DNA from 3 places in the Streptomyces sp. NPDC104761 genome. Region 1 is predicted to be linked to each of the others. Evidence: riboswitches for the same ligand, from Rfam matches in the RefSeq annotation. Region 1 holds a riboswitch; each other region holds the start of a gene.
The links. Region 1 has a riboswitch for cobalamin ahead of ACZ63F_RS12580 (cobalamin biosynthesis protein). Riboswitches for the same ligand answer to the same signal wherever they lie in the genome.
Positions count from the first base shown of each region.

Region 1 (10,441 bases):
TCGTCGGGTCCAGATCCGACACCAGCGCGTACTCGTCGAGCAGCTGCTCCAGTTTGGCCAGGTCGCCGTAGGTGTCGGCGCGGGCCATCGGCGGCACCAGGTGGTCGACGACCGTGGCGTGCCCGCGCCGCTTGGCCTGGGTGCCCTCGCCGGGGTCGTTGACGATGAACGGGTAGACCAGCGGCAGGTCGCCGAGCACGGCGTCCGGCGCGCAACCGGCGCTCAGGCCGAGGCCCTTGCCGGGCAGCCACTCCATCGTGCCGTGTTTGCCCATGTGCACGATCGCGTCGGCGCCGAAGGAGTTGTCGAGCCACCGGTACGCCGCCATGTAGTGGTGCGACGGCGGCATGTCCGGGTCGTGGTAGATCGCGATCGGGTTCTCGCCGAACCCGCGCGGCGGCTGGATCATCACGACGACGTTCCCGAACTGCAGGGAGGCGAGCACGATGTCCTCGCCGTCGACGTACAGCGAGCCCGGCGGCTCACCCCACGCCCGCGTCATCGCGTCCCTCAGCTCCGGGTCGAGCTTCTCGAACCACGCCCGGTAGTCGGCGAGCGGCACCCGTGCGGGCGCGGCGGCCAGCTGCTCCTCGGTGAGCCATTCGACGTCGTGGCCACCGGCGTTGATGAGCCGGTGGATGAGCTCGTCGCCGTCGTCGGGGTGACCTTCGACCACGTATCCGGCGTCCCGCAGCGCGTCCAGCACCCGTACCGCCGAGGCGGGCGTGTCGAGGCCGACCGCGTTGCCCACCCGCGAGTGCTTGGTCGGGTAGGCGGTGAAGACCAGCGCGAGCTTTTTGTCGGCGTTCGGCTTGTGCCTCAGCTTCGCGTGCCGTACGGCGATCCCGGCGACGCGGGCGGCCCGCTCGGGGTCGGCGACGTACACCGGGACGTCGTCCGGCCCCTGCTCCTTGAAGGAGAACGGGACCGTGATCAGGCGTCCGTCGAACTCCGGGATCGCGACCTGCATCGCCGCGTCCATGGGGGAGAGGGCGGCGTCGGACTCGTCCCAGGCGCTCTTCGACGAGGTCAGGCAGAGGCCCTGCAGCACCGGCACGTCGAGGTCGGCGAGCGCCCCGATGTCCCAGGCCTCCTCGTCGCCGCCGGCCGAGGCCTGCGAGGCGTGCGCGCCGCCGGCCGCCAGCACGGTCGCGACCAGCGCGTCGGCCTCGGCGAGGAGCTCGTACAGTCCGGCGTCCGCCCCGCGCAGCGAACCGCAGTACACCGGGAGGGCGTTGGCGCCGTGCGCCTCGATCGCGTCGCACAGGGTGTCCACGAAGCCGGTGTTGCCGCTCAGCTCGTGGGCCCGGTAGAAGAGCACCCCGACCGTCGGCCGGCCGCTCTGCCGGGAACGGGCGCCGTGGACGCCGTACTCGGGCATCTTCTGCGGCTCGGCGAACCCCTCGCCGGTCAGCAGCACCGTGTCGGAGAGGAACCGGGCCAGCTCGGTGAGGTTGGCGGGGCCGCCCTCGACGAGGTACCTGAGCGCCTCGGCGACCACGCCCGCCGGCACCGACGACTCGGCCATCAGCTCGGCGTCCGGCACCGCCTCGCCGCCCAGCAGCACGGTCGGGATCCCGGCGGCCTTCAGCGCGGCGAGCCCGTCCTCCCAGGCGCGCTTGCCGCCGAGCAGCCGTACGACGGCGATGTCCGCGCCCGCGACCAGCGCGGGCAGCTCCTCCGCGACGTCGACGCGCGTCGGATTGCCGATCCGGTAGTCGGCACCGGAGGCGGCCCGGGCCGCCAGCAGATCGGTGTCGGCGGTCGACAACAACAACACAGTGCTCATGCGGGCGCTCCCGGTGGAATGAAAGGCAGTCCTTGCGGCGCGCCCGACTCGATGAGCCGCCAGAGCGCGTCCGTGTCCGCGTGCTGTTCGATCAGGTCGCCGAGCCGGTCGAGCTGCTCCTCGCGCAGCGCGGCGAACGAGGTGCCGGGGGCCGGCACGAACCGGCGGCCCGCGGCGGCCGCCACCTCGCGCAGGAAGGCCCGCCGGAAGCCGTCCGACTCCAGGGAGCCGTGCCAGTGCGTGCCCCACGTCTGCCCGACCCGGCAGCCGTCCAGGAACGGCTCGCCCCCGGTCACCTCGCCGACCCCGTGATGGATCTCGTACCCCTCGACCCGCTCCCCGAGGGCCTGTCCGGCCGGCCGGGTGAGCGTCTTCTCCCGGGCGAACCGGACGCGCACGGGCAGCACCCCGAGCCCGTCGACGGCCCCCCTGCGGCTCTCGACCTCGTCCTCGATGTGCTCGCCGAGGATCTGGAAGCCGCCGCAGATGCCGAGCACCGGCCGCTGCTCCGCGGCCCGGCGCCGCAGCGCGTCCGCGAGTCCCCGTGCGTGCAGCCACTCGAGGGCGCGGACCGTCCCCCGGGTGCCGGGGACGATGACGAGATCGGCGTCGGCCAGCTCCTCCGGCCGGTCCACGAACCGCACCACGACGCCGGGTTCGGCGGCCAGCGCGTCCACGTCCGTGAAGTTGGACATCAGGGGGATGGCACAGACGGCGACCCGGAGCACGTCGTCGCCCACGGGCGGGGCCGTGTTCGACTCCCGGACGGTCCCGCGCAGGGACACCCGCAGTCCGTCCTCCTCGTCGATGCCGAGGCCGTGCCGGAAGGGGAGGACGCCGTAGGTGTGCCGCCCGGTGAGCCCGTGCAGCATGTCGAGGCCCGGCTCGAGCAGGGAGACGTCCCCGCGGAACTTGTTGACGAGGAACCCGGCGACGAGGGCCTGGTCCTCCGGTGAGAGCAGGGCGAGGGTCCCGAAGAAGGAGGCGAAGACGCCCCCGCGGTCGATGTCCCCGACCACGAGCACGGGCAGCCCGGCGTTCCGGGCGATCCCCATGTTCACGATGTCGGTCCGGCGCAGGTTGATCTCCGCCGGACTGCCCGCCCCCTCACAGATCACCGCGTCATACGTGCCCCGCAACTCGGCGAGACAGTCGAGCACGGTCCCGAGCAGCTTCTGCTGCCGCCCGCCGTGATACCCACGCGCGCTCAGCTCGCCGACGGGCTTGCCGAGCAGCACGACCTGACTGCTCTGCTCGCCACCTGGCTTGAGCAGCACCGGGTTCATCAGCGCGGTCGGCTCCACCCGGCAGGCCTGCGCCTGCATGGCCTGTGCCCGCCCGATCTCGGCACCCTCGCGCGTGACGAAGGAGTTGAGTGACATGTTCTGCGCCTTGAACGGCGCCACCTTCACGCCCTGCCGCGCCAGCCACCGGCAGATACCGGCGGTGACGACGCTCTTGCCGGCATCGGAGGTGGTACCGGCCACGAGGAGACCGCCGTTGTTCATGACGCCCGTCCCGAGTGCGATCCGCGCAGCAGGGCACCCGCCGCGCTCACCCCCAACGCCAGCCATCCCACCCGCCGTGACAACCGCACCGCCCGCCCGATGTCCGCGACCTGCACAGCCCGCCCCTCCCCGTTCAGCACCGGCCGGTGCTCGACCCGCCCGCCATACGACAGCGTCCCCCCGAGCCGCACCCCCAACGCTCCCGCGAACGAAGCCTCCACGGGCCCCGCGTTGGGACTCGGATGCTTCGCCGCATCGGCCCGCCAGGCCCGCACCGCTCCCTTGGCGTCGCTGCCGGCCACCGCGGCCAGCGCGGCGGTGAGCCGTGCCCCCGGCCAGCCCGCCACGTCGTCCAGCCGCGCCGAAGCCCATCCGTACCGCCGGTACCTGGCAGACCTGTGCCCCACCATCGCGTCCAGGGTGTTGACGGCCCGGAACCCCAGCAGCCCGGGGACGCCCCCCACGGCTCCCCACACCAGCGCGCCCACGACCGCGTCGCTGGTGTTCTCGGCGACGGACTCCACGACCGCACGGGCGATCCCGTCGGCGTCCAGGGCCTGCGGATCCCGCCCGCACAGATGCGGCAGCCGGGCACGGGCCGCCTCGACGTCACCCGTCTGCAGGGCCCGCCCGATGGTCCGGGCCTCACGGGAGAGCGAAGTGCCCCCGACGACGGCCCAGGTGGCGGCGGCCGTGAGCGCGACGGACGCGACGGCGGACGGGCGTACGACCCGCTGCGCAGCGGCACCCAGCGCCACGGCGCCCCCGGCGCACACGGCGGTGTGCAGCGCGCCCCACCCGCGGTGGTCCCGCCACAGCACCCGTTCCACGGCCCCGGCCGCCCGTCCGAACACGGCGACCGGATGCCCCCGGCGCGGATCGCCGAGCAGCAGATCACCGAGAAGACCGGCGGCGGCGCCGTACGCGAAGACGCGGTCGGCACCCATCGGCTCAGCCGGCCGTGGGGTCGGGGACGGGCCGGGTACTCAACCTCGATCGGCAGCCGCGCATGGCGTTATGTCCTCACTCAGGGTGTCCGCGCCCTGGTTCGACGAGAACGGCGGTGGGAGTTCCTGGCTTCCGGGGATCGCTACCCCGGTGACAGTGGCGGGACCGCGCCGGATTCACACCGGCTTCCTCCCTTGCCGCCGTACATGGCTCCGGAAGTCCACCACGCCCCCGGAAGACCCGTCAACTTGCCTTTGACCTGCGAGGGGAGTGTGTGGGAAGGCCCACACCGAGTGTCCGGCGGGGCCTGTGGGGTATGCGGAAGGCTCCTCTCCGGGCGGACGGAGAGGAGCCTTCGGATCGCCGACGAGGCTCTTTGCGGCGGGCCTTGCGGTATCAGGCCTTCGCCACGATCAGGTGGATGCCGTACGCCACCGCGGCCGCGCAGGCGGCGAAGCAGAGCCAGGCGGCCGTCACGGCCAGGGCCGCGGAGTCGCCCTGGGCGGTGGCGCGTTCGCGGGCGGAGAGGCCCTTGATGCCGAGGGTGAAGAGGGCCACCAGACCCACGGTGGCCACGAGGCTGACGCCGAAGACGGAGCCGATGGCTGCCCAGTCGATGTTCATGTCGGATCTTCCTCGGGGTCAGACGGTGGCGGCCGGGTCGGTCGCGGGAGCGGCCGGGGCGGTGGCGGGGATGGTGGCGGTGGCGGGGATGGTGGCGGGAGCGGGGATGGTGGCGGTCAGGTCGTCCGTGCCCGCGACCGGACCCGCGGGCGGCGGGGTCACCGCGGCGATCGCCGCGGTCACCACGCCGGCCGGCTCCTCGGTGCTGACGACGTTGCTGCTGTCCACGACCTCACGGCGGGAGAGCTTCCAGATCGCGGCACTGGCGGCCACGAGGAAGACGGCGACGGCGGCCGTGCCCCAGTCGCCGAGGTCCGTCACGGACTCGGCGAGCGCGCCGACCACCGCGGCGGCGGGGAGGGTGAGCACCCAGGCGATCATCATGCGGGTCGCGGTGGACCAGCGGACCGCGCCGCCCTTGCGGCCGAGGCCCGCGCCCATCACGGAACCGGAGACGACGTGCGTGGTGGAGAGCGAGAAGCCGAGGTGGGAGGAGGCCAGGATGGCGGTGGCCGCGCTGGTCTGGGCGGCGAAGCCCTGCTGCGGCTGCAGGTCGGTCAGGCCCGTGCCCATGGTGCGGATGATCCGCCAGCCACCGATGTAGGTGCCGAGCGCGATGGCGAGGCCGGCGGAGAGGATGACCCAGGTGGGAGGGTTCGAGCCGGGGGCGATCGAGCCGCCCGCGATCAGCGCGAGGGTGATGATGCCCATCGTCTTCTGCGCGTCGTTGGTGCCGTGCGCGAGCGAGACCAGGCCGGCGGAGGCGATCTGGCCGGCGCGGTAGCCCTTGCGGGTGGCCTCGTCCTCGGCGTTCTTCGAGAGCGTGTAGGAGAGGCGGGTGGAGAGCGCCGCCGCGAGGCCGGCGACCACGGGGGCGGCGACCGCGGGGAGCAGGACCTTGGTGACGAGCACGTCGCCGTGGACCGCGCCGAAGCCGGCGGAGGCGACGGTGGCGCCGATCAGACCGCCCATGAGGGCGTGCGAGGAACTGGAGGGCAGGCCCACCAGCCAGGTCACCAGATTCCAGAGGATGGCGCCGACGAGGGCGGCGAAGATGACCTCGGGACGAATGCCGTTCTCGTCGACGAGACCCTTGGAGATCGTGTTGGCGACCTCCACCGAGAGGAAGGCGCCCACCAGGTTGAGCGCGGCGGACATGGCCACCGCGATCTTGGGCTTGAGCGCACCGGTCGAGATGGTCGTGGCCATCGCGTTGGCGGTGTCGTGGAAACCGTTCGTGAAATCAAACGCGAGTGCGGTGACTACCACAATCGCGAGGATCAGCGAGAAGTTTTCCATTTACCCAAACAATCTTTCGAGGTCATTGGTTTTTGGACCGTAGGCAACCTGGATGAACGGAAGGTGAACTGGGGCGGTCGTGGTGGTGTATGAGATCGACCTTTCAGGCGACCGGAACCGGGCCGCCGCCCCGGTTCCGGTCCGGCGGCCCGGTCGCCCCTTGGTCAGCGGCCCAGGGCGAACGCCTTCAGGCGGCCCGCCGACCCGTTGAAGAGATTCTGGTCACCCGGCAGGCTGCCGTGGTTGTCGTACTGCCAGAAGGTCCACGACGACCATCCGGCCGGCAGTGTCCCGGCGTCCGCCGAGCCGTGGCGGGCGATCCACAGCGCGTGGTCGGCCGCGAAGGCGCTGCTGCCGCCGGTGCAGAGGTTCCACCAGTTCGTGGTCGTGTAGATCACCGGCCGCCGGCCGGTCTCCCGCTTCAGCTCGTCACTGAAGGACCTGATCCACTCGACCATCCGGGAACTGCTCAGCCCGTAGCACCTGTGCTTCTTGTCGTACGGGTTGTACTCGACGTCGAGCGCGGGCGGCAGCGTCCAGCCGTCCGCCGTCCAGGTGCCGCCGTGGCTCACGAAGTACGCGGCCTGCCGGGCGCCCGACGACTTGTCCGGCAGGGCGAAATGGTACGCGCCCCGCCTGATTCCGGCCTCGCGCGAGCCGTTGTACTGCTGGTCGAAGTACGGGTTGCGGTAGGTGGTGGACTCGGTGGCCTTGATGTAGACGAACCTGGCGCCCTTCGCCCGGGCGCCCGGCCAGTCGACGTTCTTCTGGTGCGAGGAGACGTCGTGCCCCTTCGGCGGGCTCGCCGCGGACGCGGGGGTCCCGGCGAACGCGGACGTGGCGGTCGCGAGGGCGAGCGCCGCCACGGACGCCGCGAGGACGCGGACGCGGATGTGGACGCGGTGGCGGTGGCGGTGGCGGTGGCGGTGGCGCGACGGTGGTATACGGTCACGGGCCATGTTTCCCCCCGGAATGGCGACGTACAGGAAAAATCGTCCAGAGATTATGGGAAGATCGGCGTATTCTCGGCGATCTTCGGCCAAGCCTGGCCGAGCCGGGGAATGGCCCTCTCTGTGGTGGTTTGCGCTCTACTGGATTCGGGACGTCCGGCCTAAAGTGCCCTGCCGTGCGGGCCGGTTGGGGCGTCGCCTGACAGGATCGGGCCATGGCTGAACAGCGGCGGGACCAGCGTGGCGGACGGGATGGACGGGCCGGCGCACAAGGTGTGTCGGAGCCGCGAAGGCGCGATGCGCGCGCGGAGGAGGCGGACGCCTGGCTCGAACTCGTCGCCACCGCCCGCCGCACGGTCTCCGACGGGCTGGTCGTCGGCACCTCCGGCAACGTCTCCGTCCGCGTCGGCGACACCGTGCTGGTCACGCCGTCGGGCGTGCCCTACGACCGGCTCGGTCCGCACGACGTGACGGGCGTCGACCTCGCCGGCCGCCGGGTGCTCGGCACCCGGGTCCCGACCAGCGAGCTGCCGATGCACCTCGCGGTCTACGCCGGCACCGACGCCGGAGCCGTCGTCCACACCCACGCCGTCCACGCGACGGCCGTCTCCACGCTCGTCCCCGAGCTGCCGGCGATCCACTACATGTCCGCCGCCCTCGGCGGCGCGGTCCGGGTGGCCCCCTATGCGACCTACGGCACCGACGAGTTGGCCGAGAACATGCTCCGCGCCCTGGCCGGCCGCTCCGGCTGCCTCCTCCAGAACCACGGCACGATCACCTACGGCGCCACCCTCACCCAGGCCTACGACCGCACCGCCCAGCTGGAGTGGATGTGCCGCCTGTGGCTGACGGCGTCCGCGGTACCGGGCCTGACCCCGAGCCTGCTCTCCCCGGACCAGGTGGCCGAGGCCGGCGAGAAGCTGAGGGGATACGGGCAGACGGAGGGGTGAACCCCGGCCGGGCGGGAAGGCGGACCCAGTGGCTTCGTCGATTTCTCACTCCTCCACTGGCCGCCGCCGATGTCCGCCCCGACACTGGACAGGTGCGCCCAGTCAAAGTCACGGCCGCTGCCGTCGGTGCCGTACTCGCCGCCGGTGCGGCCGGCGTGGCCGCGGGGCGGTTCGCGAGTGACGCCGCGCTGAAGGCACCGCCCGGCCGGCCGCTGCCCACCGAACCCCGGCTCACCGTGCACGGCACCGCGGCCGGCCGCATCACCCTCACCCGCGACCTCGCCTCGCTGCGCCCCGGCACCTACGGGCTGGCCGGTGACGGCTCGCACGCGGTGGTCGGCGCCGTCCTGGAATCCGCCGCGAACACCGCCGACACCGTCGTACGGCGACTGGAGCGGGTGACCCACGGCACCTTCGAGACCGGCGACCGGGCCTGGCTCACCGCCAACGTCCACGTCGGCAACCCGGGCACGGCCCTGGGCCTGGAGTACGCCGACATCGACCTGCCCGGCGAACTCGGTCCGCTGCCCGCCTGGTTCGTGCCCGGCCACCGGGACACCTGGGTGATCGCGGTGCACGGCCTCGGCACCACCCGTGAGCTCGCCATGAACGTCATGGCGTTCCTGCACGCCCGGCGCCTGCCGGTGCTCGCCCTCGCCTACCGCGGCGACCTCGGCGCCCCGCGCCCGCCGGACGGGCTGAACCACCTCGGTGAGAGCGAGTGGCGCGACCTGGACGCGGCGATCCGCTACGCCGTCCGCTACGGCGCCCGCCGCGTCGTCCTGCACGGCTGGTCCACCGGCGCCACCATGGCGCTGCGCGCCGCCGCCCACTCGGCACTGCGTGAGCGGATCTCCGGCCTCGTCCTGGACTCCCCGGTACTCAGCTGGGAGGCCACCCTGCGTGCCCTCGCCCAGGCCCGGCACACCCCCGAGCCCCTGCTGCCGCTCGCGGTGCGCGCCGCCCAGGGCCGCGCCGGCCTGCACGCCGACCAGGTCGCCGACCCCGTCGCCCCGGACCGGCTCACGGTGCCCACCCTGATCGTGCACGGCCCGGACGACGCGGTGGCCCCCTGGGCGTACTCCCGCTGGCTCGCCGAGCGGCGCCCCGACCTGGTGGCCCTGCACACCGTCCCGGACGCCCCGCACGGCGCCATGTGGAACGCCGACCCGGAGGAGTACGAGGAACGGCTGCGTCGGTTCCTCACGCCCCTGATGTGATGCGCCCCGGCGCGTCCCCTCGGGGGCGCGCCGGGGGAACGCGCGCCGGTGCGAGCGTCCCCTGGCGTCCTGTCGGCGCCCCCGATGTGATTCTTCCCGCACCCGCCGGTCCTTCCCCTCCGCGTCCCGGGCCGCCTCCCGCCCCGAGCCGGTCACCCCGGTTCCAGCCGGTTCCGGAGGTTCCGTTTAACGCCGTACCACTGGCCTGAACGTGCCTCCTCGCCTCCCCTCGCACCCCGTGCGTTGGCCAGCCCCGTCGCCCGCCGTGACATTCCGTTTGGGTTTTCGGACCGTCAACCGGAAGACTGCACCCGTGACGTCCCGTATCCCGCGCGACTCAAGGCTTCGACTCGTCCGAACGCGACCCCTGGCCGCCGCCCCCCGAGCGATGAACCAGCGGCCCGCGCGCCGCCCCGCACCACGCCCGCCGGAGGGCACCCCGGCCCCCGCCGAGCTGGCCAGAATGGCACGCTCCGGCCTGGCCGGCGCGGCCCGCGTCGCCCACTGGGCCGACGCGGCCCTCGGACCGGGCAGCGACGGCGCGACCGCCGACGGCAAGGCCACGCTCTCCGACGCGTCCGCCGAACGCGCGTCCGAGGACCTGGGCCTGACCACCGCTCAGGTCCGCGCCGACTGGGACACCGCCCGCCTCGCAGGACTGGTCGAGGTGCACGGGGACAGCGCCCGCCCCGGCTGGCGCCTGCGCGCCTGGGACCGCGACGACAGCGCCGTGCTGCGCGGCTGGGTCGCCCTCTTCGACGCCTGGTCGCTCGCGCACCCGGAGCCCCCCGAGTTCGAGCCCGCGGCCGTCGCCGAGGTCGTCTCGGCCATGCCCCAGGTGCTCTCCTTCCTCCAGCTGTCCGCCGGTCCCGTCCCGGTCGAGCAGCTCCTGGACCTGCTGGGACAGCGGGTCACCGAACTGCGCACCGAGCGCTGCGAGGTCCCCTACGACACGGAGCACGGCACCGGGACCGCCCGCCCCCTCGCCGCCGTGCGCTCCGCCGACGCCGACCCGGCGGAGCACACCCCGGCCGAGGACCCGGCCCCCGCCGACGAGGCCGAGCTCGCCCCCCTCCTCGACTGGGCCCTGCACGCCCTCGCCTCCGTCGGCGCGCTGACCTACGGCGACGGCCAGGCCACCCTCACCCCGCTG
Region 1 covers NZ_JBVJNZ010000003.1:619,999-630,439, forward strand. The annotation lists gene cobN (cobaltochelatase subunit CobN) at 1-1,789, opposite strand, end outside; gene ACZ63F_RS12575 (cobyric acid synthase) at 1,786-3,297, opposite strand; gene ACZ63F_RS12580 (cobalamin biosynthesis protein) at 3,294-4,244, opposite strand; cobalamin riboswitch at 4,346-4,485, opposite strand; gene ACZ63F_RS12585 (hypothetical protein) at 4,642-4,869, opposite strand; gene ACZ63F_RS12590 (inorganic phosphate transporter) at 4,888-6,168, opposite strand; gene ACZ63F_RS12595 (lysozyme) at 6,333-7,127, opposite strand; gene ACZ63F_RS12600 (class II aldolase/adducin family protein) at 7,334-8,068, shown strand; gene ACZ63F_RS12605 (alpha/beta hydrolase) at 8,161-9,288, shown strand; gene ACZ63F_RS12610 (hypothetical protein) at 9,602-10,441, shown strand, end outside.

Region 2 (10,441 bases), on a different contig from region 1:
CCTCCGCCGTCTCCACGATCCAGTCCACCCGGCGCTCGTCGCTCTCCGGTACGCCTGCCTCGACGAAGCGCACTGCCGCGTCCTCGCCGAGCGGTTCCAGTTCGACGATCGCGGCGGAGGTGTTCTCCAGCGGGCTGTGCGGCCGTGAGGCGATGACCAGGGGAAGTTTCTCCTCGTGGGCGCGTTCGATGGCCTGGCGGATGACGTTGTCCCGGTTCTGTTCATGGCCGTCGTCGAGGAGGGCCTCCTCCAGACCGTCGGCAAGGACGACCGGCTTGTCGTCGGCGAGGAGCTGCTGCCAGACCCGGTCGGTCTTGGTACGGGCCAGGATGCCCTTGGGCGCCTCGTCGGCGAAGCGTCGCCTGGCCAGACGTTCGAAGTTCAGGCCGGATCCGTCCACCGCGTCGCGGAGCCGGATCGGCACCGGTACGGCGTTCTGGTGGGCCAGGAGTTCGGTGAGCCGGACGAGGACGGCGGTCTTGCCGGCGCCGACGCCTCCGACCAGCAGATAGGGCCGGCGCGTGTCGCGCTCCCGCAGCCGTTCGGCGATGACCTGCGCGATCTCGTCCCGGCCGACTATCTCGGCGGTGTCGGGGCCCGCGGTGGGCACCAGTCTGCGGGGATCGCGCAGCGCCTTGGCGAGGTAACGCCGTTTGGTCCACCGGTACCACCAGAACAGGAAGAGTGCGGCGGCGAGGGAGGCGGCGAGGATCGGGCCGACGAATCCTCTGACGGTATCGAACCCCACGCTGTTGTGCTTGCGCCATGATTCGAATCCGGTCGACTCGCTCGTGGCGAGGATGTACACCCCCTCGCCGGTCCAGGCGAGCAAGGCCAGCGCGGCGACCAGCCAGACGGCCCTCGTGACGTTGGCGTAGGAGACCCACCGGTGCCACTTCCTGGGCCGGGTGGCGCCGCGGCGGGCCTCCAGACGGATCGTCAGGGCGTGCCACCGGCCCACGAGGCCGGATCCGACCCGGCTGCCCGCGCGTCGCAGGTCCAGCGTCGCCATCGGCGCGCTGCGTGGCCGTACCTTGCCCGGCGGGTGACGGACGATTCTCGTCATGGTGCCTCTCCTTGCGAGACGGCTCTCGGTACGGAGGACCCGCGGGCACCTAACTCCATGGAAGCACTCCCTTCCGGCCCCGCAACTCGACTGCGCGCACGGCCCGGACGGGGAAGGTGGCACCCCGGAAATCCGGGAGCACGTCGGCAGAGCCCTCCGGCAGACTCGGCGGCATGGACATCACGATCCGGCCCGCGGACCCCGCCGAGTACGACGCTCTCGGCGAGCTCACCGCCCAGGCCTACCTTCAGGACGGCCTCCTGGACTTCGGGGAGAGCGACTCGTATCTCACCGAACTCAGGGACGTGGCGAAGCGGGCAGCCGCGGCCACCGTCCTCGTCGCCGTGGCCGGCGGCACCCTCCTCGGCGGTGTCACCTTCGCCCCTGGCCCCGGTCCCATGGCCGACATCGCCGCCCCCTCGGAGGCCGAGATCAGGATGCTCGCCGTCACCCGGGCCGCCCGCGGCCGGGGCGCCGGCGAGGCCCTCGTGCGGGCCTGCGTGGACCGCGCACGGGCCGTGCCGGGCTGCACGGCCGTCGTGCTGTCCACCCAGCGGACCATGCACACCGCCCACCGGCTCTACGAACGCCTCGGCTTCGTCCGCACACCGGACCGGGACTGGAGTCCCCTGCCAGAGCTGGCGGACATCACTCTCCTCACCTACGAGTTGACGCTCTGACACCGCCGCGACACAACATCTGGGGGTGACGTGACAGCCCGGCACTAGATGTATGCTCATGCTCGCTGTCGCCGCAGGGGAATCCGGTGCGAATCCGGAACTGTCCCGCAACGGTGTACTTGTGCGTGTTCGTGCACAGGAGTCAGTCCGAGGACCTGCCGACAGCACGCCCGGCCACCCGGTCAGGGCGTTCTGACGTCCGGGCCTCGTGGAGTGGGCCAGGGTCTCGACGCGTGCCCGCGCGCTCGTGCTGCCCCCTGCCCTCCGCCAGGCCCCGTGCCCAGCGAGGGAGAGCCCCACGTGACCATCGCGCCAGCCGACCCGGCTTCAGCGGCCGTTTCCGGGGAATCCGCGGCATCCGCAGCATTGGCGGCATCCGTGGAAGGGGACGGTCCTGGTACCGCGTTGCTGCGGACCCTGACCGAGCTGACCGCCGACCTCCCCGACGCCGACCCCGGCCGGGTCGCCGCCGCCGCGTTGCGCGGCCGGTCGGCGCGGGCCGACGAGGCGGAACTGCGCGAGCTGGCCACCGAGGCCGCCGCCGGTCTGATCTCGGAGGACCCCGCCTACTCGCGGCTGGCCGCGCGTCTGCTCACCGTCTCCATCCGCGCCGAGGCCGCCTCGCAGGGCGTGACGTCCTTCACCGAGTCCGTCGCGGTGGGGCACCGCGAGGGCCTCATCGCCGACCGGACCGCCGAGTTCGTCCGGCTGCACACGGCCCGCCTCGACGCGCTCGTCGACCCGGCCGCCGACGACCGCTTCGGCTACTTCGGCCTGCGCACGCTGCACAGCCGGTACCTGCTCCGGCACCCGATCACCCGTCGCGTGATCGAGACGCCCCAGCACTTCATGCTCCGGGTCGCCGCCGGTCTCGCCGAGGACGACACCGTCAGGTCGGTGGACGAAGTGGCCGCGCTCTATGGGCTCATGAGCCGCCTCGACTACCTCCCGTCCTCCCCGACCCTCTTCAACTCCGGCACCCGGCACCCCCAGATGTCGTCCTGCTACCTCCTCGACTCCCCGAAGGACGAGCTGGACTCGATCTACGACCGCTACCACCAGGTCGCCCGGCTCTCCAAGCACGCCGGCGGCATCGGTCTGTCGTACAGCCGCATCCGGTCCCGCGGGTCGCTCATCCGGGGCACCAACGGGCACTCCAACGGCATCGTGCCGTTCCTGAAGACGCTGGACGCCTCGGTCGCCGCCGTGAACCAGGGCGGCCGGCGCAAGGGCGCGGCCGCGGTCTACCTGGAGACCTGGCACTCCGACATCGAGGAGTTCCTGGAGCTGCGCGACAACACCGGTGAGGACGCCCGCCGTACCCACAACCTCAACCTCGCGCACTGGGTCCCTGACGAGTTCATGCGCCGGGTGAACGCGGACGAGCCGTGGTCGCTGTTCTCCCCCGCCGACGTGCCGGAACTCGTGGACCTGTGGGGCGACGAGTTCGACGCGGCGTACCGCAGGGCCGAGGCCGCCGGGCTGGCCCGCAAGACCGTCCCGGCCCGTGACCTGTACGGCCGGATGATGCGGACCCTCGCGCAGACCGGCAACGGCTGGATGACGTTCAAGGACGCGGCCAACCGCACCGCCAACCAGACGGCCACCCCCGGCCACGTCATCCACTCCTCCAACCTCTGCACGGAGATCCTGGAGGTCACGGACGACGGCGAGACGGCCGTGTGCAACCTGGGGTCGGTGAACCTCGGCGCCTTCGTCGACACGGCGACCGGTGGCATCGACTGGGAGCGGCTCGACGACACCGTGCGCACCGCCGTCACCTTCCTCGACCGGGTCGTGGACATCAACTTCTACCCCACCGAGCAGGCCGGCCGGTCCAACGCCAGGTGGCGGCCGGTGGGGCTGGGCGCCATGGGCCTCCAGGACGTCTTCTTCAAGCTGCGGCTGCCCTTCGACTCCGCCGAGGCGAAGGCGCTGTCCACCCGGATCGCCGAGCGGATCATGCTCGCCGCGTACGAGGCCTCCGCCGACCTCGCCGAGCGCAGCGGCCCGCTGCCGGCCTGGGAGAAGACCCGCACCGCGCGGGGGGTGCTGCACCCCGACCACTACGGCGTCGAGTTCACCTGGCCCGAGCGCTGGGCGGCACTGCGCGCGCGGATCGCGACGACCGGCCTGCGCAACAGCCTGCTGCTCGCCATCGCCCCCACCGCCACCATCGCCTCGATCGCGGGCGTCTACGAGTGCATCGAGCCGCAGGTCTCGAACCTCTTCAAGCGCGAGACGCTGTCCGGTGAGTTCCTCCAGGTCAACTCCTACCTGGTGCAGGACCTCAAGGACCTCGGCGTCTGGGACGCCCGCACCCGCGAGGCGCTGCGCGAGGCCAACGGCTCGGTGCAGGACTTCGTCTGGATCCCCGAGGACGTGCGCGATCTCTACCGCACCGCCTGGGAGATCCCGCAGCGCGGCCTGATCGACATGGCCGCCGCCCGCACCCCGTACCTGGACCAGGCCCAGTCCCTGAACCTGTTCCTGGAGACGCCGACCATCGGCAAGCTCTCCTCGATGTACGCGTACGCCTGGAAGTCGGGCCTGAAGACGACGTACTACCTGCGCTCGCGCCCGGCGACCCGGATCGCCCGCGCCGCCCGGGCCCAGGCCACCATCCCCGTCCAGCAGGCGGCCCCCGAAGACGCCGTCGCCTGCTCCCTGGAAAACCCCGAGTCCTGCGAGGCCTGCCAGTAATGACCGCCCAGAACAAGAACCTGCTCGACCCCGGCTTCGAGCTGACTCTCCGCCCGATGCGCTACCCCGACTTCTACGAGCGCTACCGGGACGCCATCAAGAACACCTGGACCGTGGAGGAGGTCGACCTCCACTCCGACGTCGCCGACCTCGCGAAGCTGTCCCCGATGGAGCAGCACCTGATCGGCCGGCTGGTCGCGTTCTTCGCGACCGGCGACTCGATCGTGGCGAACAACCTGGTGCTGACGCTGTACAAGCACATCAACTCCCCCGAGGCGCGGCTCTACCTGAGCCGGCAGCTGTTCGAGGAGGCCGTGCACGTCCAGTTCTACCTGACGCTCCTGGACACCTACCTGCCCGACCCGGAGGACCGCGCGGCCGCCTTCGCGGCGGTCGAGAACATCCCCTCCATCCGCGAGAAGGCCGAGTTCTGCTTCAGGTGGATGGACTCGGTGGAGAACCTGGACCGCCTGGAGTCCCAGGCCGACCGCCGCCGCTTCCTGCTCAACCTCATCTGCTTCGCCGCGTGCATCGAGGGCCTGTTCTTCTACGGAGCCTTCGCGTACGTCTACTGGTTCCGCAGCCGGGGCCTGCTGCACGGTCTCGCCACGGGCACCAACTGGGTGTTCCGTGACGAGACGATGCACATGAGCTTCGCGTTCGACGTGGTGGACACCGTCCGCAAGGAGGAGCCGGAGCTCTTCGACGACGAACTGCGGCAGCAGGTCACCGACATGCTCCGGGAGGCCGTCGAGGCCGAGCTGCAGTTCGCCCGTGACCTGTGCGGCGACGGCCTGCCCGGCATGAACACCGACTCGATGCGCCAGTACCTGGAGTGCGTCGCCGACCAGCGCCTCGGCCGCCTTGGCTTCGCCCCGGTGTACGGCTCGGAGAACCCGTTCTCCTTCATGGAGCTGCAGGGGGTTCAGGAGCTGACGAACTTCTTCGAGCGCCGCCCGTCCGCGTACCAGGTGGCGGTGGAGGGCACGGTCGACCTGGACGAGGACTTCTGAGCCTTCCCGGGCTTCTCCCGGTCCCCGCGGTCCTCATGGGCCTCCCTGATCTGCCGGTCGATGCGCCTGTCGCGCAGGACGCCGAGCACGGACGGGAGGGCCATGAGGACCAGGATGCCGAGGACCAGGACCATTCCGACGAGACCTTCGATCTGGTTTCCGTTCATGGACACCACTGTCGCGCCGCAGACTCCTTACCGTGAGTGGCAGCACTGCCACACACCCTCGAATTACTGCCAGCCACGAGGCACACTGGCAGCATGCTGAAGAACGTGGCCACGGTGCTCCTCGACGGTGTGCACCCCTTCGAGCTCGGGGTGGTCTGCGAGGTCTTCGGCCTCGACCGCTCCGACGAGGGGCTTCCGGTGTACGACTTCGCGGTGGTCTCGGCGGAGGGTCCCGCGCTCGGCACCCACGTGCCCGGCCTCACCGTCTCGACGCCGTACGGCCTGGACCGACTCGAAGAGGCCGATCTGATCGCGGTGCCGGCCTCGGACGCCAACGTCACGAGGGAGCACCCGCCCGAGCTGCTCGACGCGCTGCGCCGGGCGGTGGACCGCGGCGCCAGGGTGCTCAGCGTCTGCTCCGGCGTCTTCGTGCTCGGCGCGGCCGGGCTGCTGGACGGGCGCCGGTGCGCCGTGCACTGGCGGCACGCGGACCTGCTGGCCCGCCGCTTCCCCCGCACGCGGGTCGAGCCGGACGTGCTGTACGTCGACGAGGACCCGGTGATCACCTCGGCCGGCACCTCGGCCGGCATCGACGCCTGCCTGCACATCGTGCGCAAGGAGCAGGGCCCCGAGATCGCCACGAAGATCGCCCGGCGGATGGTGGTGCCCCCGCACCGGGACGGCGGCCAGGCCCAGTACATCGAGCGCCCGCTGCCCGAGGGCCCCTGCGACACGGTCGGCGAGGTGCTGGCCTGGATGACGGAGCACCTTGACGAGGAGGTCACCGTCGAGCAGCTGGCCGCCCGCGCCCTGATGGCCCCACGCACCTTCGCCCGCCGCTTCCAGCAGGAGACCGGCACCACGCCGTACCGCTGGATCCTGCGGCAACGGGTACTGCTGGCACAGGAGTTGCTGGAGGGGACGGACGAGACGATGGACGCCATCGCGGGCCGGACCGGGTTCGGGACGGCGGCCGCACTGCGGCACCAGTTCGTGAAGTCGCTGGGTACGACGCCGAACGCCTACCGGCGCGCGTTCCGGGGCCCGCAGGCCGCCTGAGCGCGCGCCGGTATCAGGCGTGGTCCGCCGGCCGGCGGGTCACCAGGGCACGGGTGTGAGGAGCAGCCGCTGCGGGCGCAGGGTGATGCCCACCCGGGTGGTGTCGTCCGACCCCGCGACCGGCTCGAAGCGGTACTTGGCACACAGGGCCGCCGTGATCAGGCTGAGCTGGGTCATGGAGAAGTGGTCGCTGGGGCACTTGCGGTTGCCGACGCTGAAGGGGCTCATGGCGTACTTGGGCACGTCCGCCGCCCGCTCCGGCAGCCAGCGGTCCGGGTCGAAGTCGAGGTGCCCGGCGTAGGAGTGCGGGTCGCGCTGGACGGCGTACGGGCTGTAGACGATGTCGGCCCCGGCCGGAATGCGATAGCCACCGAGCTCGGTGTCGGTCTTGGCCCGCCGGGTCAATATCCATACGGCCGGCCGCAAACGCATCGCCTCGACGACGACATTGTTGGTGTGCGTGAGCCGGCGAACGTGCTCAAAACCAACCGGCTGACCGCCCGTCACGGATTCGACCTCGGCCCGAACCTTCTCGGCGTGTTCGGGGTGTTCGGCGAGGACCTGGAGCAGCCACATGATCGTGGAGGCGACTGTTTCGCTGCCGGGGGTGAGTATCGCGACCACCTGGTCGTGGATCTCCTGTTCCCCGATGGGGTCGCCATTCTCGTCCTTCGCCGCGAGCAATGCCGTCAGCAAATCGTCCGGCTTTTGACCAGATGCCCGGCGCTCGGCGACGATCTCGTCGACGAGGAGATGCAAATCGGCCAGCGCGCGGTTGAATTCACGGTTGGCCGGCAACGGCAGCTTGTACAGCGGGCCGAGTGGTACGACCATCCGCCGGTACATACCGCGGAAGACGCTCGCAAGGTCGACGCTGAGCCGCTCGGCGCGCTCGTCCATGTACTCGCCGCGCAGCAGGCAGCGGGCGGCGATCCGGACGGCGACCCGGAAGGACTCCGAGGTGCAGTCGACGGTGGCGCCGGGCTGCCAGCGTTCGGTCAGCGCGTGCGCCTCCTCCTCCATGACCGGCCCGTACGCGGGGATCGCGGAGAGGTTGAACGCGGGCTGGATGGTGCGGCGCTGGCGCCGGTGACGGGGGCCGTTGGCGGTGGCGACGCCCTCCTTGCCGAGCAGTCCCTCCAGGGACTCCCACAGCGGGCCCGCGATGATGAAGTCGGGGTTCAGGGCGAGGGCGCCGGTGAGTTCGGGGGTGGTGACGGCGTAGACCTCCTTGGGGCCGAGCCTGAGGCGCACCATGTCGCCGTGGGCGCGCAGCCGGGTCATGAAGGCCAGCGGGTCGCGGGCCAGCCGCCAGCCGTGCCCGAGGACCGGCACACCGCCGCCGGCCAGGGGCGGTTCGCGCAGTTCACCGTGTGCGGAAGCCTCCGCGGTCGCGGGCTTCACGGACTCGACGGTCATTTCTCACCTGCCGCTTCGTTGTTGACGTACGGGGGCGTGGACCGGTCGTCCCAGCTGTCGACCATGTAACGGCCGGATTCGTGGTGGAACCAGTAGACGGAACTGAACCAGTTCCGCATGTTGCCGACGCAGGCCGTGACGGCGGCGCCGATTTCCTTTCCCTGCACGGTGCCGTCGTCGAGTTCCTCGGCGAACCGCAGTGCGGTCCGCTCGGCGGCCAGGAATTCGCTGATGCATTCCTCGACGCGTCGCCTGACTTCCTCGACGGCCTGCTCCAGGCTCATTCCCTCATGGGTGACGAGACTGATTCCGAGGTTGTGCACCTCGTCGCCCGCTATTTCCTTCGGCAGCGAACAGAGGTCGTTGTACCAGGCGGCGAATTCCTGGCTGAGCAGCGCCGGCCGGCGGTACGCGGGGTTTTTCCGCACGGCATCCGGGAGTTCGGTCCCGGCGCTCGGCTCCAGCAGGTCCGTCCATATCCAGTGGGCGAAGGTGAGGCGCCGAAGGGCCAGGTATTCCTCGACCCCGGGAACGTATCCCGAGGTGCGGTTGCGGAACTCGCGGTCGTAGGCCTCGATCACCTCGTGGAAGTGCCGGGCGAACCGCCGGTTCCAGGTCCCGGGCAGGAACGTGTACAACCGCGCGATGCTGTCGGCGAACCCGGCGACCAGGGTGTCCGGGTGGTGCAGATGGTGCTGGGGCGCGTCGAGGGCCGCGTGCAGCCGGAACCGCAGCCGTCGCCAGTCGGCCGACCGGCCGTGCACGACGTCACGGTCGTGCCGGTCGTCCCAGACGAAGAACCAGGCGCTGTAGTCGCATATCGCCTGGATGACCTCGTCGGACGCGCCCAGGTAGTACCCCGCCATGAGGTCGGTGTAGCAAAGACCGTCGGCATATTCCCGCACCTTGTCCGCCGGCATCAGCCGCTTTTCCAGCAGCCAGAGGCGCGTCTTCTCCTGTAGCCGTGGCCAAAACGGATGCAGTTGCCGGGGAAACTCGGCCTCGATCACCGGGAGGGCGAGTTGCGGTGGGACCGCGACCGCCGTCGGCGTCGATGTGGTGCTGTGTGAGAAAGCATGCACGAACAAACCCCTCTCAGCCGAGCCAGGTGCGCACGCCCCTCCCGCTGTGCCGGGCGTGCGCCGTTGCGTATCCCCGCAGTTACTATTCAGCACCACAACTGACCGGTCTGGGAACGGATTTGCTTCACTCACTACCCCACAGTGCCGAGAATCTCCCCTTGTGTGACTGATTAGGGTTCGCTAGGGGTGCACAAAGGATCGAATGTACGACGCACAGACGAGCGAGCCTGACCGAACATGACGAACGCCTGGTCGGAACAGGCCCGACCAGGCGTCACAACTGTCCTGCAGCGCTCCCCGGGTATCAGTCGTTGGCGACCACGGGGTAGCGAGGCTCGTTCTCGGCCATCTGCCGCAGCGCGTCCTTGCGCTCACGCTTGGAGAGCCGGTCGATGTACAGGTAGCCGTACAGGTGGTCGGTCTCGTGCTGCAAACACCGAGCGAAGTAACCGGTGCCACGCACCTTGATCGGGTTGCCCTTCTCGTCCTGCCCGGTGACCTCGGCGTAGTCGGGCCGGGCGAGCGGGGCGTAGGCGGTGGGCACCGACAGGCACCCCTCGTTGCTGTCGTCCAGCCGCCGCTTGTCGGCGGGCAGGTCGACCAGCTTCGGGTTGCACACCACGCCGACGTGCCGGGCGCCCTCGTCGTCCTGGCAGTCGTAGACGAAGACCTTCAGGTCGACGCCGATCTGGTTGGCGGCGAGGCCGACGCCCTCGGCGGTCCGCTGGCTGGCGAACATGTCGGCGACGAGCTGGTCCAGCTCCGCCCCGAACTCGGTGACGTCCTTGCACTCCTTGTGCAGCACCGGGTTCCCGACGACGGTGATGGGCCGCGACGTCCCCCGCTCACGCCAGGCGTTCTCGCGCTCCTCGGTCCCCTCGGTGTCGACGACGAACCCCTCGTCATCCACGGGGAGCACGCCCGCGTGCTGCTGATCGGTGTCCTGCTGCGCCATGACCGACGTAAGCCTTCCTAGGTAAAGCGGGGGGGATGTTGCAGGTACAGGGTACGTGTCTGCTTTTGGGGGCGCGGGGAACTGCGCGATCAGCCCCCACGCAGCCGCACTCGAAACACGACCTCAGCAGACCTCTTCCAGATCCCGCCAATCCCTGGAATCCGGACTGTCCGCAACCCACCCGTCCAGCAACCCCCGCACCAGCGAGGCCGGCGCAGCGATCCCGCACTCCCGCTCCGGCACCCACAGCTGCCCGTCCGTCCGGTGTCCCAGCGGCCCAGGATGCCCCGGCTCACT
Region 2 covers NZ_JBVJNZ010000006.1:229,871-240,311, forward strand. The annotation lists gene ACZ63F_RS18720 (NACHT domain-containing protein) at 1-1,066, opposite strand, end outside; gene ACZ63F_RS18725 (GNAT family N-acetyltransferase) at 1,240-1,746, shown strand; cobalamin riboswitch at 1,789-1,946, shown strand; gene ACZ63F_RS18730 (ribonucleoside-diphosphate reductase subunit alpha) at 2,047-4,449, shown strand; gene ACZ63F_RS18735 (ribonucleotide-diphosphate reductase subunit beta) at 4,449-5,462, shown strand; gene ACZ63F_RS18740 (hypothetical protein) at 5,375-5,629, opposite strand; gene ACZ63F_RS18745 (helix-turn-helix domain-containing protein) at 5,723-6,688, shown strand; gene ACZ63F_RS18750 (bifunctional albaflavenone monooxygenase/terpene synthase) at 6,728-8,107, opposite strand; gene cyc1 (epi-isozizaene synthase) at 8,104-9,189, opposite strand; gene def (peptide deformylase) at 9,494-10,144, opposite strand; gene ACZ63F_RS18765 (hypothetical protein) at 10,268-10,441, opposite strand, start outside.
Region 2: another riboswitch for cobalamin. It lies ahead of ACZ63F_RS18730 (ribonucleoside-diphosphate reductase subunit alpha); the one in region 1 lies ahead of ACZ63F_RS12580 (cobalamin biosynthesis protein).

Region 3 (10,441 bases), on a different contig from region 1:
GAAGTCGTAGCGGCCGGTGGCCGGCGCGGCGAGCGCACGCTCGTAGGGGATGCGCCGTACGTCCTTCATGCCGCCCGCGATGATCTGGTTGGCGCGGTCCTGGATCCAGGAGGTGGCGTCGGAGGCGGCGGGGCCGCCGCTGGGCGGGTTGTACTTGAAGCCGCCGTCGGCGGGCGGGTTGTGCGAGGGGGTGACCACGACGCCGTCCGCGAGACCGGTCGTGCGGCCGCGGTTGTGGGTGAGGATGGCGTGCGAGACGGCGGGGGTGGGGGTGTAGCCGTCGGCGCTGTCGACGAGGACGGTCACGTCGTTGGCGGCGAACACCTCGAGGGCGGTGACCTTGGCGGGCTCGGAGAGGGCGTGGGTGTCGGCGCCCAGGAAGAGCGGGCCGTCGGTGCCCTGGCCGCTCCGGTACTCGCAGATGGCCTGGCTCGTGGCGGCGATGTGGTCCTCGTTGAACGCGGTCGTCAGCGACGATCCGCGGTGTCCCGAGGTGCCGAAGGCCACCCGCTGGCCCGGGTCGGACGGGTCGGGGTGCAGCGCGTAGTAGGCCGTGACCAGCCGGGCCACGTCGACGAGGTCCTCCGGAGCCGCCGGCCGGCCCGCTCGCTCATGCGGCATGAGTCCACTTCCTCCGCAGTCGTTGATCGATCGCTCGCCGCCCATCTTTCCCTGTCGGCGGTCACGAACGCGAGTACGGCACCGGCCGCGCGCCGAAGACACGGCGGGTCCACGGCCGGTTCACAGCGGACGCACCGCCGAGGGCCCCCGGACGGTTCCGGCGGGCCCTCTCGTGTCGTGCGGTGTGGCGTGGTGGCGGTCAGTGCGGAGCGGGCGCCGTGCGCGCGGCGGCCGGGGCCTTCGCCGGCTTCGGGTTGAGGACGCGCTCGGCCAGCTCGCCGAAGAGCAGGCCGAATCCGCCCCAGAGCACCAGCTGGATGGCGAGTGCCGAGAGCCGGAACCGCCACAGCAGGGTGGCCGGGAAGTCCGCGGGCACCTCGTTGACGACCGGCAGGAACCGGTAGGCCAGCCCGATGACGACGGCGAACGCGGCCACCGCGAGGACGGTCGCCCACCAGGTGCCCAGCCGCGGCTGGAGCCGTTTGCCGAGGATGGTGGCGGCGACCGCGAGGAGCACGCTGAGGAGCATCATCAGGAAGTACAGCGTGGTCCGCTTGCCGATGGTGTCCGGGTCGCCCACCGACGGCGGGTTGGCCGGGTACTTCAGGAACGGCACCACGTACACGGCGGCCAGGGCGCAGCCGGACAGCAGCAGCGCCGTCGCCCGCGGCGAGAATCTGCCGACGCGGCCGAGGGCGAAGCAGTAGGCCAGGGCGGCGATTCCGCCGAAGGCGACCCCGTAGACGAGGACGCCGGTGGCGAGGCCGGCGGTGGACTGCAGGGAGCGGGAGACGACCTCCATCTCGTGCTCGTGCGCGTGGGCGTCCTCGAAGCTGATCGCCTTGTCGACGTTCGGCTCACCGAGCAGGTAGGCGACGACGAGGGCGAGCAGGCCGGCGGCCAGGCCGGCGAGCATGCCCCGCACCAGGAGGTTCCGGACCGTTGCGGAGTTCATGGGTGGTACGGCGCCCCTCGCGTCAGTGGCAGGGGAAGCCGAGCAGGTGGCGGGCGTCGTGCACCCACTCGTGGACGTCCGTGCCGCTGAACACGGAGGTGGCGCCCTGTTCGGCGCCGACGAAGTACAGCAGGATCAGCATCAGGATGCCGAAGAAGACCGCCCAGGGAGCTATCGCGGACAGCGGCAGCTTGGCGGGAACGGCGGGGGTGTTGGCGGTCGGCGGAGCGACGGTCTGCGCCATGGCAGGACCTCCTCTGGGAGTTCGCGTCCCAACTCGGTGGTGCACAGGACGACGGCCACGGGTCTGACTCACGAGCAGCTGTGGGGCTCTCGCATACAGTGGCGCGACCGTCCCGGATTCCCACCGGGTTCCGTCTCGCCGTCGTCGATATCGGACAGACCGTACCGCGTGTCAGGAGCACGGCCAAGACCGCACCATCAGGCGTGATCTTCGTCTCGCACCTGATGGGCGGGCGGTCGAGCGGGTCAGGCGGGTGGGGCGAGGCCCAGTTCACGGTCGCCGAGCGGGGCGAAGAAGCGGTCGACGTCGGCGTCGGTGACCTCGGTGAGGGCGGCCGGGGACCAGTGCGGGGTGCGGTCCTTGTCGACGACCTGGGCGCGGATGCCCTCCACCAGGTCATGGGTGGCGAGGGTCGCGCAGGAGACGCGGTACTCCTGGTCCAGGACCCGTTCCAGGGTGCCGAGTCGGCGGGCCCGGCGCAGCGCGGCCAGCGTGACCTTCAGGGCGGTGGGCGACCTGGTGAGCAGGGTGTCCGCCGCCTCCTTGGCCGCCGGGTCGCCGTGCGCGAGCAGCCGTTGGACGATCTCCTCGACGGTGCCGGCCGCGTAGCAGGCGTCGATCCACGCACGGTGCCCGGCCAACTCGCCGTCGGGTGGCCGCCGTACCCGCCGGGCGAGCGCCTCGGGCACGGGCAGGGTGGCGAGGTCGGCGACGAACGCGGGGATCGAGCCGGACGGCATGGAGTGGTCGGCGAGTCCGCAGAGCACGGCGTCGGCGGCGCCGATCGTGGCGCCGGTCAGGGCGAGGTGGGTGCCGAGTTCGCCGGGGGCGCAGCCGAGCAGATACGTGCCGCCGACGTCGGGCACGAAGCCGATCCCGGTCTCCGGCATGGCGATCCGCGACCGCTCGGTGGCGATCCGGACGCTGCCGTGGGCCGAGACGCCGACCCCGCCGCCCATCACGATGCCGTCCATGAGGGCGACATACGGCTTGGGGTACCGCGCGATGCGGGCGTTGAGACGGTACTCGTCCCGCCAGAACGCGGCCGCGGCCGAGCCGTCGCCGTCCCGGGCGTCGTCGTGGACGGCGCGGATGTCCCCGCCCGCGCACAGGCCACGCTCCCCCGCGCCGGTGATGACGACGGTCTGGACGGCGGGGTCCCGTTCCCACTCGGTGAGCGCCTCGTCGATGCGGCGCACCATCGCGTGGGACAGCGCGTTGATGGCCTTCGGCCGGTTGAGCGTGAGGTGCGCGGCCCGTCCGTCGACGTGCAGCAGGACGTGTTCGTCGGCGCCGGTCATCCGGACACCTCCGCCGGGCCGTCGGCCGCGATGAGGCGCATGATCTCGTCGGTTCCTTCCGGTTCGGGTGGACGCGTGGGTCATGGACGATCTTCTCCTGTCCACCGCGGCCGGAGCACGCCGACCCGGTCCCAGGTCCGGCGCCTGCCGGCGGCCGGTGTCAGTCGTCGGGGATGCCGGTTCCGCCGAGCGCGGGGACGGTCTTCTCCGGGCGGAGCAGGGAGCGGGCGCCGCAGCGGAACTGGTCGAGCTTGGCGAGGACGGTCCGGCCGACCGGGGTGTGGCCCCAGATGCTGATGCCCTGGTGGGTGCTGGGTTCCCAGGTGGCCTCGTCGATGACGATCGGCTTCCAGCCGACCTCCCACTCGAAGCCGGACGGGGTGCGGGCGTAGTAGGAGAGTTCCTTGTCGTTGGTGTGCTGTCCGACGGACAGGGCCATGTCGAAGCCGAGTTCGTGGACGCGTTGGTAGCTGCGGGCGAGGTCGTCCAGGCTTGCGGCCTGGATGTTGAGGTGCTGGACGCGGGTGCGGACGGGGTCGATCGGCAGGCCGCGGACGGCGGCGACGGCGATGGAGTGGTGGCGTTCGTTGACGCGCAGGAAGCGGATCCTGAGTTTGACGCCGCTGATGGTCTCGTCGATGGAGTCGGTGAGGCGGGCGTCGAAGACGGTGCTGAAGTAGCCGCGCGTCACGGCGGGTCTGGCCGAGGTGATGGCGACGTGGCCCATCCCGGAGTCGCCGGTGACCCAGCCGGACGCGACCATGCGCAGGGGCTCCGCAGTGGTGACCGGGGTGGTGTGGATCTCCTGGGTGATGCCCTTGGGCCCGGGGAAGCGGAGGAGTCGTTCGACGCCCCGCTGCTTCGCCTCCTCGGCGGTGCCCTTGATCACGGGGACGCCGTGGGCGCGGACCCGGGCCTCGATCTGCTCGAAGGTGGTGTGGTCGTCGAGGTGCCAGCCGACCGCGACCACGTCCTCGGCGGGCCCCCGGCGCAGCAGGAAGCGGCACTCGTGGCCGTCGAGGCGGAACCGCGTCAGACCCGTGTCGAGGTCGTCGTGGTGCATGCCGATGGCGTCGGTGCCGAAGCGGCGCCAGTCGGCGAACCGGTTCGTCTCGATGACGAGGTAGCCGAGGCGGACGGAGCCGAAGACGTCGGTCGGCGGGTTCATCGCCGGCCTGCCAGGAAGTCCGCGCACAGGCTGTTGAACAGTTCGGCACGCTCCCACTGCACCCAGTGCCCGGTGTTCGCCACCAGGTACAGGTCGCAGTTGGGCAGCCGGCCGGCCAGCATCCGGCCCCCGGCGGGCCGGTTGACCTTGTCCGCGGCACCCCACAGCACCAGGGTCGGCACGGGCAGCCGTGCCAGGCGCCGGTCGCGGGTGAAGTCCGTCTGCCACAGGGTGCGCAGGGACCTGGGACGGGTCAGCGGCGGGTTCGCGACGACCTCGGGGTCGATGCTGTCCTGGTAACGGGAGTCGATGACCGAGTCGGGCACCTCGGCCGCGTTGAAGACGAGATGGTCGCGGATGAACTTCTCCAGCTTCGGCCGCGAAGGGCCGTCCCCCGTGTAGTAGTCGAGGAGGGCGGTGAGGCCGCGGGTGGGCAGGGTGCGGGTGGTGCCGATGCCGCCCGGGCCCATCAGGACCATGCGGTCGACCCGGCCGGGGGTGTCCAGGGCGAGGCGCAGCGCGCAGGCGCCGCCGTAGGAGTTGCCGACCAGGTGGGCCTTTTCCAGGCCGAGGCGGTCCAGCACGCCCCGGATGTGGTCGGCGAGGTGGCCGAACGGGTCGGTGCCGTCGACGCCCTTGGTGCTGCGGCCGTAGCCGGGCAGGTCGGGGACGACGACCCGGTACTCCTGGGCCAGTTCGGCGATGTTGCGGCTGTAGTTGGAGACTCCCGAGGCGCCGGGGCCGCCGCCGTGCAGCAGCAGGACGGGCGGGCCGTCACCTGTCTCCGCGACGAAGATCTTCTTGCCTGCGACGTCGAGCAGGGACTCGTGCATCGGCGGCGGCGCGGTCCGTGTGGTCATGGGGCGGTCCTCACTGGGCGGAGACGGCGGCGGGCGGTGGCGCGGGGGCGAACCCGGCCGGTGGCGGCGGGAGTCGGGTGCCGGCAGGTGCGGCGGCGTAGACGTAGGCGTCGGGGCGCAGCGCGAGCGTGGCCACGCCGCGCCCGGCCAGCCAGGGCAGCAGCACTCCGTCGCTGTCGACGACCGCGCCCTCGGCCGGACGCGAGCCCGCGGGCAGGACGGCCAGCGAGGGCACCCCCTCCCAGGCGGGCTGCGGGCGGGTCGGGCCGAGGTGCAGCAGCAGCCAGCGGCCGCCGAGCACGTCGTCCAGCCGGACCCGTTCCCCGTCGGGGCCGGTCACCCAGGGCTGCGGGATCTGGTGCCCGGAGGCCTTGGTGCGGGGGCGGGCCTGGAAGCCCTGCGCGTAGGACGCGACCGGTATCCAGTGGGAGTCCACCAGCCGGGAAGCAAGACCCGGCACCCGGCGGACCGCCCGCAGCACGCCGTCGCGGACCCGGGACACGGGGCGCCGGCGTTCGGTGATGAGCCGGCCGACGAACACCGCCCGCCGGGTCACCTCCTTCACGTGCGGCTTGCGCTCGGCCTCGTAGGAGTCGAGCAGGCTCTCCGGCAGCTCGCCCCGCAGCACGGCGGCCAGCTTCCAGCACAGGTTGGCCGCGTCCCGTACCCCCGCCGCCATGCCCTGCCCGATCCACGGCGGCATCGCGTGCGCGGCGTCCCCGGCCAGGAAGACCCGGCCCACCCGGAACCGGGCGGCGAAGCGGACGTGATGGCTGTACACGGTGGCCCGGAGGATCCTGATCTGGTCCCGGCCGATGCCGTACCGGGACACCATCGCGTAGATCGCGTCGTCGCCGGTCAGCCGCTGCTCGTCGTCGCCGGGCAGGACCGGGAACTCCCAGCGGTGGTGTCCCAGCGGTGTCGGGCAGTCCACCGCCGGGCGCGCCGGGTCGCAGCGGAACCGCAGCCGGTCGTGGTCCGGCCACGGCCTGAGCATCTGCGTGTCGACGACCACCCAGCGGTCCTCGTACGTCCGCCCCTCGTACCCCACGTTCAGCTGGGCCCGGGTGAGGCTGGAGCCGCCGTCGGCCGCGATGACGTACCGCGCGCGCAGCCTTCGTAGCGAGTCGTCGGCAGCGGCCACCGTCAGTTCGACGCCGTCCGCGTCCTGACGCAGCCGCAGGCACTCGTGGCGGAGCAGCACCGACACGTTCGGACAGCGGTCGACGCCCTCGCGCAGGACCTGCTCCAGTGCGGGCTGGTAGAGGAACATCTGCGGCGGATGACCGTGGCCGCGCGGGGCCGGGGAGGCGCTGAGGAAGGTGCGGCCCCGCGCGTCGACGAAGTCCAGCGGCCGCTCGGCGAGCATGTCCAGCTTCAGCCGCTCGGCCAGGCCGATGCGCTGCCAGATCCGGATGACCTCCTCGTCCGTGGAGATCGCCCGTGCCCGGGAGTAGACGTCGGCCTCCCGCTCCACCACCACGACTTCGAGGCCCGTCCCGCCCAGCAGGTTGGCCGCGGTCACCCCCGTGGGTCCGAAGCCGATCACCGCCACGTCGTAGGCGTCGTCGTCGGTCCCGTCCACGGCTCTCGCCTCATTGCTCACCCGGCCACCTCATGTCGTTCCTGTCGCGGCTCTTGCTGTAGCGTTCGCTCCAATTGGAATGGCCACTACGGTAAGCAGGCCGTCGAAGGGCGGTCAAGTGCCGTCACGAGGGGAAAGGCACTCCCATGAACAGCGCATCCCGCCGCATCGACGTCCACCAGCACCTGATCCCGCCCTTCTACCGGGACGCCCTGGCCGGACACGGGATCGCGGAGGCGGGCGGTCGTGCACTGCCCGCCTGGAGCCCCGAGGCGGCGCTGGAGCAGATGGATCTGCTCGGCACCGAGACGGCGATCCTGTCCGTCTCCACGCCGGGCACCGGATTCCTCACCGACTCCGGCGAGGCCGCCGCCATGGCCGGGCGGCTGAACGACTTCTGCGCCGCGCTCGCCGCCGGGCACCCGGCCCGCTTCGGGTGGTTCGCCACCGTGCCGCTGCCGGACGCCGCCGCGGCGGCCCGGGAGGCCGAACGGTCGCTGGCAGGCCTCGGCGCCGACGGCGTCACCCTGCTCGCCAACACCGCGGGCGACTATCTCGGGGCCGACGGCCAGGACGCCCTGTGGCGGGTGCTCGACGAGCACGAAGCGATCGCGTTCGTGCACCCGGCGGAGCTGCCCGGTCCCGCCGTGGCGGGGGTCCCGCCGTTCGCCGCCGACTTCCTCCTCGACACCACCCGCGCGGCCCACCTCCTGGTGCGGGGCGGTGTCGTGCGCCGCTACCCGCGCATCCGGTTCGTCCTCAGCCACGCGGGCGGTTTCGTGCCGTACGCCTCCCACCGCATGGCCGTCGCCCTCGCGGCCGACACCGGGCGCAGCCCGCTGGACATCCTGGAGGACCTCCGCGGCTTCTACTTCGACACCGCGCTCTCCTCCAGCCCGGCGGCGCTGCCCACGCTGCTCGCCTTCGCCCGGCCCGGCCACGTCCTGTTCGGCAGCGACTGGCCGTTCGCACCCGCCGCGGCGGCCCAGTACTTCGCCACCGGGCTGGACAGCGGTGTCGACCCCGGCACGCTCGCGGCCGTGAACCGCGGCAACGCCGAGGCGCTCTTCCCCCGTCTGGCGGGCGCCCCCGCCCCGGCTCCCGCCGCACGCCCGTTCCCGTCCCGGCTGCGGCAGTCCGTGCGGCGCGCCGCGGCCCGCGCCGTCTTCCGGCTGGTCCAGCCCGGTACCGACTGAGCGGCCGCGCCGACTGCCCGGTGAACCGGCAGGGAACTCTTGGTCATGGGTTTCCCTGGACGGCCGTTCGAGTACAAAGGGCTGCCTAACATGAGGCGATCACGAACGGTACGAACCCCGGGAGCTCGGGATGGTGTTGTCCGGCCTCGACTGGAGGTCGCTGCGTCCCTGGACGGTCGTCGGTGTCGCCGTCGTGTGCCTGGTGGCCGGAGTGCTGGCGTTCACGCGCGACTCACGCCCCGCGCACGCCGGCCCGACCGCGCTGCCGCACACCACCGTGGAGGTCTCCCCCAGCCGGTGCGGCCGGGGCTGGAACGCCCCGGTCTCCGGTGTCCAGGTCTTCGACCTGCACAACCCGACCGACGGGGCCGCCGAGGTCTTCCTCGAGGACCCGAAGAGCCAGGCCGTGTACGGCGAGGTGGAGGACATCGGGCCCGGTACGACCCGGGAGCTGACCGTCCGGCTCGGCAAGGGCGCGTACGCGTTCAAGTGCGTGCCCGACGACGCCGACGCCGTCACCGGGCCGACCGTCCGGATCGCCAGGGGCAGCAGCGGCCCGGCCGCCGCCCCGGTCACCGAGCACGACCTGATCCCGCCGGCGCTCGCCTACCAGAAGTGGGTCGGCAACGGCCTGTCCGACGTCGTACGGCTGACGACCGCCCTGCGCGCCGCGGTCGACCGCGGCGATCTGGCCGCCGCCCGCACCGCCTGGCTGCCGGCGCACCTGGAGTACGAGCGGCTGGGCGCGGCGTACGACGCCTTCGGCGACGCCGACGGCGTGATCGACGGCACGGACGCGGGACTGTCCGGCGGGGTGCACGACAAGCACTTCACCGGCTTCCACCGGATCGAGTACGGCCTGTGGCACGGCGAGTCGGCCGCCGGCCTGCGCGGGCCGGCCGCGGACCTGGTGAAGGCGGTCACCGCGCTGCGCGACGACTGGGCGCAGACCCGGATGGACCCCGCCCAGCTGGGGTTGCGGGCGCACGAGATCCTGGAGAACACGGTGCAGTTCGAGCTGACCGGCCGTACCGACTACGGCAGCGGCAGCAACCTCGCCACCGCCCGCGCCAACCTGGACGGCACCGTGGAGGTCATGTCCCGGCTGCGCCCGCTGCTGGCCACCCGGTACCCGGATCTGCCTGGGCTGGAGAGCGAGTTGAAGCGGGCCGGGACGGTGCTCGGCCACTTCGGGCACGGCGGCGCCTGGACGCCGCCCGCGAAGCTGGGTCACCGGCAGCGCGAGGAGGTCGACGCGGTCCTCGGCGACCTGGTGGAGCGGCTGGCTTCGGTGGCGACCCTGTGCGATCCGCGGAGGACGGTATGAGCGCGAACGAGACGGCCGGCAAGGGCGGCGTGGGCCGCCGCGGGTTCCTGCGCGGCGCGGCCCTCGCGGGGGCCGGGCTGGCCGCCGGTGGCGCGGCCGCTCCCGCCACGGACAGCACCGCCCCGGGCACGATCGCGCCCTTCCACGGCGCCCGCCAGCAGTCGGCCATCGCCGCGCCCCGCCGGACGACCGTGTTCGCCTCCTTCGACGTCACCGCCGGGAGCCGGGCCGAGCTCAACGAGCTGCTGCACACGCTCACCGACCGCGCCCGCTTCCTCACCTCGGGCGGCACCCCGGACCCGGTCGGGATCACCGCCCCGCCCGCCGACTCGGGCGTCCTCGGTGAGCAACTCCCCTCCGGTGCGCTGGCGGTGACCGTCGGCGTCGGCGCCTCGCTCTTCGACGACCGGTACGGGCTCGAAAGGCTGCGACCGCGTCGGCTGACGACGATGCCGGCGTTCCCGGACGACGACCTGCGGCCCGAGTGGTGCCACGGCGACCTCAGTGTGCAGTTGCACGCGGACGACCCGGACACCGTGCTGCACGCGCTGCGCGACGTGGCCCGGCACACCCGGGGCGGGATACAGGTCCGTTGGCGGCTGGACGGCTTCACCAGCCCGCCCCGCCCGTCCGGCACCCCGCGCAACCTGCTGGGCTTCAAGGACGGCACCGCCAACCCGGAGACCGGCAGCGCCCGGGAGATGGACCGGCTGGTGTGGGTCGGCAAGGACTCCGGCGAACCGGAGTGGGCGGTGGGCGGAAGCTACCAGGTGGTGCGGCTGATCCGGATGCTGGTGGAGTTCTGGGACCGGGTCTCGCTCGGCGAGCAGGAGCGGATGTTCGGCCGCTCGCGCGAGTCCGGGGCGCCCCTGGACGGCAACGCCGAGCACGACACGCCTGATTACGCCGACGACCCCAAGGGTGACGTCATCCCGCTGGACGCGCACATACGGCTGGCCAACCCGCGCACCGCGGCCACCGCCGACCAGCGGCTGCTGCGCCGTGCGTACAACTACGACCGGGGTATGGACGGCAACGGCAACCTCGACATGGGGCTGCTGTTCTGCTGCTACCAGCAGGACCTGGCCCGGCAGTTCGAGACCGTGCAGAAGCGGCTGGCCGGGGAACCGCTGGTCGACTACGTCTCGCCGTTCGGCGGCGGCTACTTCTTCGCGCTGCCCGGG
Region 3 covers NZ_JBVJNZ010000001.1:972,976-983,416, reverse strand. The annotation lists gene pgm (phosphoglucomutase (alpha-D-glucose-1,6-bisphosphate-dependent)) at 1-621, opposite strand, end outside; gene ACZ63F_RS04470 (CbtA family protein) at 821-1,576, opposite strand; gene ACZ63F_RS04465 (CbtB domain-containing protein) at 1,599-1,820, opposite strand; cobalamin riboswitch at 1,856-1,999, opposite strand; gene ACZ63F_RS04460 (enoyl-CoA hydratase/isomerase family protein) at 2,066-3,121, opposite strand; gene ACZ63F_RS04455 (VOC family protein) at 3,282-4,289, opposite strand; gene ACZ63F_RS04450 (alpha/beta fold hydrolase) at 4,286-5,149, opposite strand; gene ACZ63F_RS04445 (bifunctional 3-(3-hydroxy-phenyl)propionate/3-hydroxycinnamic acid hydroxylase) at 5,160-6,755, opposite strand; gene ACZ63F_RS04440 (amidohydrolase family protein) at 6,881-7,930, shown strand; gene ACZ63F_RS04435 (EfeM/EfeO family lipoprotein) at 8,061-9,257, shown strand; gene efeB (iron uptake transporter deferrochelatase/peroxidase subunit) at 9,254-10,441, shown strand, end outside.
Region 3: another riboswitch for cobalamin. It lies ahead of ACZ63F_RS04465 (CbtB domain-containing protein); the one in region 1 lies ahead of ACZ63F_RS12580 (cobalamin biosynthesis protein).